DNA from 2 places in the Sporomusa termitida genome. Region 2 is predicted to be linked to the other one. Evidence: riboswitches for the same ligand, from Rfam matches in the RefSeq annotation. Region 2 holds a riboswitch; the other holds the start of a gene.
The links. Region 2 has a riboswitch for cobalamin ahead of SPTER_RS24085 (OmpH/Skp family outer membrane protein). Riboswitches for the same ligand answer to the same signal wherever they lie in the genome.
Positions count from the first base shown of each region.

Region 1: it holds a riboswitch for cobalamin, as region 2 does, so the genes downstream of both, SPTER_RS01780 (TonB-dependent receptor plug domain-containing protein) here and SPTER_RS24085 (OmpH/Skp family outer membrane protein) in region 2, are expected to answer to the same signal.

Region 1 covers NZ_CP036259.1:397,578-401,760, forward strand. Annotated here, with positions in the region: gene SPTER_RS01775 (TonB-dependent receptor plug domain-containing protein) at 1-1,645, shown strand, start outside; cobalamin riboswitch at 1,834-2,016, shown strand; gene SPTER_RS01780 (TonB-dependent receptor plug domain-containing protein) at 2,235-4,183, shown strand, end outside.
Region 2 covers NZ_CP036260.1:38,032-42,214, reverse strand. Annotated here, with positions in the region: gene SPTER_RS24090 (TonB-dependent receptor domain-containing protein) at 1-1,783, opposite strand, end outside; gene SPTER_RS24085 (OmpH/Skp family outer membrane protein) at 1,861-2,304, opposite strand; cobalamin riboswitch at 2,504-2,686, opposite strand; cobalamin riboswitch at 2,960-3,147, opposite strand; cobalamin riboswitch at 3,435-3,616, opposite strand; gene SPTER_RS24080 (hypothetical protein) at 3,736-4,083, opposite strand; gene SPTER_RS26025 (SDR family NAD(P)-dependent oxidoreductase) at 4,137-4,183, shown strand, end outside.

The DNA of each region.
Region 1 (4,183 bases), on a different replicon from region 2:
TGTGGAAAAAGGAACGCTGCTGCTGATCAACGGCACGCCGGCCAACTTAAGAGGGTTGTATAATCTCGAAGATATGCCTCTGGAAAACGTGGAACGCATTGAGGTTGTCAAGGGCGGGGGAGCCATTTTATATGGCAGCGAGGCTACCGGCGGTGTTGTTAATATTATCATGAAGAAGGGAATGCCAAATACCGTTACGGTCGGCGGCGGCAACAAGGGGCAGCAAAACTATGCCCTGACTACCCAGGCCGGTAAGCTGGGTTTCAGCTATACCTATGATAAGTGGGGCGATGTTGGCAAAATTTCTTCCAACTTGGCCACCCCGGAAATGTATAATGTATTTAATGGTTCGGAGAAAAATAATATTACCCTCACTTATGTTTTTGATGAAAACGTTGACTTAATGTACAGTCATAATGAATCAATCAGCCGATTCACCTATACCTTTGGTAAGGGCTATGACGCTAAATATGATTATCCTTATTCCATTGATGACAAGGCGCGCTATAATCGCAAGCATGATAATACCAAGGATTTTGTCCAGCTTAATGTGAAGCAGGGCGATTTAAAAGGCAATTTATACTATAATGCCAACAGTTTGCATTCTACCGGGATGGACTATTACAGTTCAACCGGCGAGAGCGACAAATATCCGCAATTGAAAGATTCCAAGGAGAAGAATCGCACGTATGGTTTCGACCTGCAAAATATCTGGCAGACGAGCGGGAGTACGCTGTTATTTGGCGCAACCTATCAAAATGAAGACTATACGCCGGAAGTGAAAGAAAGCACTCGCTATGAGCGCAATAATTATTCGCTTTACGGCCAATGGGAAGTGCCGCTGCAGGAGGCCGACACCTTTACGCTGAGTGCCCGGAAAAGCTGGACAGGCGGGGCTGCTGAAGATAAAAATTATCACAACTTCAGCGCCCAGGGCCAGTTTGTCCATAAGCTGTCGGCAGACGCCAGTGTGTATGCCAGCATTGGCCAGTCCTATGTAATGCCAACTTTCGGCCAGATGTACTCCACTGGTGGTGGCATGGTGGTGGGCGATCCCAATCTTCGCCCCCAGACCGGTATTCATTATGAAATTGGCTGGAAGAAAAATCATAATGGCCACAAATGGCGGGCGGCATTATTTAATTATGAGATTGAGGATAATATCAGCTTTAGCAAACAATCCAATCAATATTACGCCGTCAATGAGGATCTGAAAAATACGGGAATAGAGTTAAGTGCCGATATTCAGGGACATAACGGCTGGTCTTATCAGTACGGACTGACCTATAGTGACCCCAAGGGTAGGGCAAAATCCGAGAAACCCGGGGTTAAAACCTATTGGGACAGAAACTTCGGCCGGCTGCAGCTAAATGGCGGGGCTACGTACCAGATGGATAAATGGACGGCCAGCCTATCGGCGAACTACCTGGCCAAGCGGGTGCTTACGCCAAGCAGTGCACACTCTTTTGCAACCAAGCCTTATTTATTAACAAGCTTACATGTCAATTATGCCGTTGATGCAGTCAGTGAAATTAATTTGAGTATTGACAATGTGCTGGACAGGCAGGACAATGTCAACCATACCAGTTCGGCCTATTACACAACCCCTATTAATTACATGCTGAGTTATAAATATAAGTTCTAATATATAGGTGATAGATGAGCAAATACCAGTCGCTTAAGCGCTGGTATTTGTTTTTGAAACCACGGTGTATGGAGCAGTGTCAGCTTGAAGAAGCGGAATCTCAAGAGTATTGGAATTTTATTAACTGGAAGAAATATGTTTGACAACCCTAACCGGGCGATGTTATTATTAGGATTATATTTACAGAAAATTTAATATGATCAATAGGTGCCCGTAAGGGCTTAATAGGGAAGTCCGGTGCAATACCGGCGCGGTCCCGCCACTGTAATGGGGAGTAAATCCAAGAGATACCACTGAGACAAAATGTCTTGGGAAGGTTTGGAGGAACGATGATCCGGAGCCAGGAGAACTGCCTATTGTGAATCACCGTTTAACCTACGAGCGATAGGGAGGGGATTATTGAGCAGTTGATCCTTCCTGGCTATGTGGCCGGGATTTTTTTATTAATAGGGTTGACTTGTAAAATCTTTCCCGGGCAGGCTTGTGTGATTAATCGCCGTAAGGAGATAAGCTAGTTTTCCGGGGGAGGGGATAAGGCAGCGCTTGATGGAACGGGCAAGGGAATTTATAGATGAATGGAGAGTACATAATGAAGGAGACAAAATCAATAAAAAAAATCAAAGCCCAGGCACTAGTATGTATGATTGTAGGCGGGGTTATGTTTTTTCAAGCGCCGGTAATGGGCCAGGCTGCAACCGATGAAGAGTATTCTTTGGATAAAGTGGTTGTAACGGCTAATCGTGTTCCTACACAGGCTGCTAAATCAGGCGCTAATGTGACAGTGATAACCCGGGAGCAGATTGAAAATGGTCAATATCTGAATCTTGGGGATGTTCTTAGAGACGTAAATGGTGTGATTGTAAGTGGTAAGGGTTTTTTAGGAGCTGCACAATCTGTTCGATTGAATGGCGATGATCGCGTTTTGTTTATGATTGATGGTCGCAAAATTGGTCGGCCGGAAGGAGGAGGCGGGCGCTCCACCTTTGATCCCAACACAATAATTTCTATGAATAATATCGAACGAATTGAAATTGTTAAAGGTGGAGCTTCTGCGCTTTATGGATCAGATGCTGTCGGGGGTGTTATCAACATTATTACCCGTAAAGGAGCAGAAGATAAGACTACTTTAGATTTTACAACAGGATCGTGGGGTACCCGCAATTATAAAATGAGCACGCAAGCACAAGCAAATGGCTATAGTCTGTATATTACAGCCGATAAAAAACATCAGGACTATAGTGAATATAATGTGGTTAACCCTTCGCTAACTGGCGGCAGCAACAAGGGGGACACCTACCGCTGGTCTAACAGTGAATTTGATGGTCAAGGTATAACCTTACGGCTGGACAAGGAAATTGACGCTAATCATTCCTGGACAGTTAATTTTGAACATTGGAATGATGAAGGGGGGCAGCCTAATAGGGTTACTACCCAGTCGTCTAACAGATCTACGCATCTTACTAATAATATTGCATTAACTTATAATTTTAACCAAGTCAAGGAAGTGCCCGGATTTATCCGAGCGTACTCTAATTATCAAAATATGGATTTTTCAGGAACTTATAAAAGTCGTACCCAAGGGCTTGAATATCAGACTGGCTGGCAGTTAGATGAAAATAATACATTAGTTGCAGGTCTGGATTGGATAAAAGGAACTGTACTTGAGAATACAGGCGGTGGTTATGCAGATAAAGCCATTACCAATCAGGCTTTATATCTGCAGGATATTTATCATGTTACTGATAAACTGATTATTACTCCCGGGCTCAGATATGACCACCATAGTAAATTCGGCGGTCAGACAACGCCTAAACTGAATGCCAGCTATAGTGTGGATAATACCACTGATGTCTATGTTGCTTATAACCGGGTATTTAATGCCCCTAACTTAGATGACTTATATTATTATTCTCCTCCGGGAGATTCTTGGGGAGGAATGGTTGGCAATCCAGACTTAAAGCCGGAAAGCGGGCATGTGATTAGTGCCGGTGTGAATAAAAAAATCAGTGATGCCACCCTTTTGAAGCTGTATTATTTTGCAAGTAAGTTATCTGATGCTATTGCCTGGAAAGCAGATGATCCAAATGATTATTTAACAGATTACCGGCCACAGAACATCGATAAGCAAAAAAAACGTGGTTTTGAGATTGATCTTCATCATAAGATTTCAGAGAAATATTATACCGAAGTAGGTTACTCTCATGTTCATATTGAAAATAATTCAGATGGTGCAGGTTATGTTGTTGATTCTACTAACAGTCAGCCCAATGGTTACCGTGTAAAATTGGGCTATAGCAGTGATCAATGGAATTTCAATATTAATGGGCAAGGCGTTTCCGGGCGTGATACCAGCCGGTTTATAGAACGGGGTCACTGGGTTTGGAATATGGCGGTTAATTATAAAATGAATGATAGTGCCGATATATATATGAATGCTTTTAATATCACTAATGAAGCTTATGAGTTACTTTCCGGCGGGACGAACAATAGTCGGGGCAATTACCCAATGGCAGCCCGCAATGTTCAACTGGGTGTAAA
Region 2 (4,183 bases):
TGCTGAGGACGCCGTCGGCAACAGATTTCTGCGCTTGCACATTAAAGTTTTCGGCGCCGTTTAAGATACCTAATAATACCGGCAAATTAACCTGACTTTGACTATTGTATAGCACAGCTTCTCCGGCCGGCAGATACCCCAAGCCCGGCACCCAGCCCAACTGCAGGTTCAGATTGGTTTTGCCCTCCGCTGTGTTTGCCTGCGTTGCATTAGTAATATAAACGCTGTCGGTATTGCCGGTGCTAAAATACATTGCCGAGTTGAAATCGTTCGGGGTCACAAACCCTGTATCACTAATTTTACCAGTTCCGCTAGCCGGCGCATGCTGCAGCGCGGCATCCATGCTGTAATTGCCTAAACGAAAGGTGGTGCCTGCCGCTAACGTCGCATTTTCAATAAACAAGCTGCGGGCAATCTTGTGGGAAGAATATCGGTTGGGTTCACTGGTGCTTTGATCTCTATCAACTACTTTGCCTTCTACATGGTCATATGTAAAATAACCATCAATATGGCCGATCTCGCCGTTACTGATTGCACCAGGCTTAGAATAAGTAATAACATGATTAATCAACGGATCGTCGCCGGAGGTATTCGCATAAGTCAAATCAATAACAGAATTGTCAACGGTGCGTAAATCTTTTACTGTAATCGCCGTTCTTACATCGGCTGGTAGCGGTTGTACGCTTTGATCATTCTGCCAGTCTATCGTGCCGCCGCTGCTGTCAGGAATAAGATTGCCGTCACTGTCCATAACCCAGTTCTTATTAACAGCATAATCCGTGTCCAGAACCGAGCCGCTTGCCATATAGAGCACCCGGTCCAGCGGCCGCCAGCTATTGTCGCTGGACTCGCCGACTTTTACTTCATTATAGGCGTAAGTTTTCTGTCCCGGCGTTAGATTGGCAACAGTTTGCGTAAATTGAAACAAGCTGGAGGTGTCTTCCAGTTGCAACGAACTGTCTCCTACTATCTCGTAATCAGGCAGCTTCGCAACCCCCTCATCTGTCGCCGGTGGATTTGTCAGCCCTTGCATTTTGGCCAATTCGGCGCCGGTAAGCTTAACTAAGCAGTACTCATATGGAGGCGCATACTCTTTGACGAAGTCCGTCAATTGCTGCTCTTTGTCACTGCCGTCCGGAAGAGCCATAATATCCGCCAAACGATTCTGGGTAGCAACATCTAACAAATTCTTGTCAATGGAATTAATTATATTAGTAATATTATAACTTATTAAACTTTTTGTGCTCCAGTTAGATGAAGTTGCCCCCGTGACAACCGTCGTACAATACAACTTGCCGTTTATTTTAACCGCCAATGCATTATACTGCATATTTTCCGGATTACTGCCGGCAGCCGCTAGGGGAGTTATTTCCCTCAGCAAATTTCTTATCCCTGCAGCTCCAAAAACATTATAAGTGCTGCCATTATAGGTATAATTCAATTGTGAACTGTTAATCTGCAGAGGATAATAGCGAGTAGCTTCATTAGCCGGCTGATAACTGCCACTCCGAAAAGCATCCCTGCTCCAGCCTCCCAGATCTATATATTGGTAATCAGCCGTAGCATTGTCCGCCCAAGCGACCGCCGGCAAGGCCATTACCCCTAGCGCCAGTACGCAGGCGACACGCGCCGCCAGGCTTTTCGCGCCACAGCGCCGGCGGACCGACTTCGCCCGGCCGTTATTTTTCGCCAGTTCGGATACCACCTGCCAACAGGCGCGGGTCCGGTTCCAAACGACTTTATAGATATGATTTAAAATTTTAATCATTCCTTTTCTTTCCATCCCGGTCATCCTGGACACCCGGTGTACACCCGGCCGGCAAGCTGCCTGTCCACAAGAAGGGATGTTTCTTACTTTATCTATTGTGTTGCTTGTTTCACTTTGGCTATAGCGTCGGCCGTGATGTCCGTACCGCCGTAAACTATAGTGGCGGCATCCAGAACTGCTGTCAGGCCCTTTTCCTCAGCGACGGCCTTAATGGACGCTTCGATTTTGTCGCCCACGGGTTTCATCAGTTCGTCTTCCCGCTGAGCCTGTTGCCGGGACAGCTTATCGCTGTACGCCTGTTTTTTCGCCGGCGGCAGGTCTTTGGCATTGGCGTCGTAGTCTATCTGGGCCTCGGCCCGCATGGCCTGGATGCGGTTCAGGAGGTCCTGGATGCCGGGGTAACCGGCAAAGACCTGCTGTCTGTCGACATAGCCGACGGGTTGCTCGTTTTTAGCCTTAGCGGCCAGCGCCGACGCGGGCATCAGTAGTCCGAATACGAACAATGCGGTAACAATGATTCCTAATAATCTGTTCATTTTTTCCTCAACTTAATATCTTTGAAATGTTTGCATACAGGTACAAGCAATGCTTGTACGCCGGTAAAACTTGACATATAACCGAAATCCCGGCGAATAATACCGAATAAAAAAACTCCCTTATTGGGAGTGCTTACGCGAACCGACCGAATTGGTCTTGGTTTTCACATAATCTCCTCCCTGTCACTCGCAGGTATAATGGCGATTGCTGGATAAGGCAGTTCTCCTGACTCCGGTTCATAGCTCTCTTGCACCTTCCCAGGACGTACGTCCCAGTGGCAATTTCGCAAGCTTGCTCTCCGTTACAGTGGCGGGACCGCGCCGGCTTTTCACCGGTCTTCCCTATTAAGTCCTTGCGGACACCTATCCCTACGTTATGCTGTTGTCGTCCCCTGTGTAATCATATGTTTCCTTCAGGATAATATGACTCTTTTGTCCATTTTACTACTGGCTTTTTCCCGTTCCTCTGGCGAAAACATCTGCGTGTCCGGCTCAATCCGTCATATTACTTATTACAGGCATGCTCCTTTCCTCTTAGTCTTCATACCAAACTCCAGATAGTAATCTTCTTCCCTCCTTTTTCGGTAACGATTTGTCTTGTGTAAAGATAAAGCTCACACAAGACAAGATCTTCTCCCTGTTCATCGCAGGTCAAGCGAAGATGTCGGCACAGGCAGTTCTCCTGACTTCAGATCATCATCAGTCCGCCTTCCCAGAATGTTTATCGCATTCCAGTGGCATTCGTTAGACTGACTTCCCGTTACAGTGGCGGGACCGTGTTGGTTTTGCACCAAACTTCCCTATTAAGCCTTCTAAAAAGGCACCTGTACCCGCATGGATTCTGATTGTTCGTTCTATGTTTGTGGGTCCGTTCCCATCGCGTCTATGCTATAACAGCTACTGAAGCTTGTACCTCGTAAAAAATCACGAAAATCCGCTTTCGGCTATTGCTGCTGTCTGTTTTAATCTATGTATATATAAATTATTGGTCTGGTTGTCCAGCTTTGTCAAAATACAAAGAAGCCCCTCTGCGATGATAGCATCAGAGCGGCTTCTTTTACCCCGGCGAATCTGCCGGATAAAATGCAATAACTGGCATCGGAATCCCCTCCCTATCGCTCGCAGGTCAAACGGTGATTGTCATACAGGCAGTTCTCCTGGCTCTGGATCATCGCTCCACCAACCCTTCCCAGAAACCTTTGTTCCCAGTGGCATTCATGGCTTTGCTCCCCATTACAGTGGCGGGACCGCGCCGGTCTTTAACCGGCTTTTCTGTTAGGCCCTTGCGGGCACCTGTACCAAATTTGATTCATATTCTACTTTTTTATAAGAATTTCCTTAATCTTTCGTTAATTCGATAATAGCATTGGTGGATTTTTTTGTCAATGGATAACGGTATGTATACAACGATAGTGGCTTTGGGGTCAGGCCTCACACTTCACACAAATTGTTGCTAATCTTTTCTGCCAGGCGCTTCAGTTCATCTCTGTCAACGACTTTGTTGTACCCTCTAATAATCTCGCTCATGCTTAGGGATAGCATCTTAGTCAACTCTGTTTTTGTCATTACTCCCATCCGAACGGCTACGTAGATGAGGATATTTATCGCCGCTACCACGCGACGATCATGTCTTTCATGCATGATCTGTTCTTTATTGATCTCGCTGACTGATGCTACTGTTGCTAATATTTCATCAAAAGTAACGGACGGGGCTTCTGGCGCCTCGGATGTTTCGGTTGTCTCCGGCTTCGAATATATATGCTCAGACCATACTATCATATTACCATTAGTGTGAATAGTGAGGCCTGACCCCGAAAGTCTGGATTGACATTATGGTTTCTACGGTAGGTGGTGGTGAGTACAAGTCTATCCTTGAGTC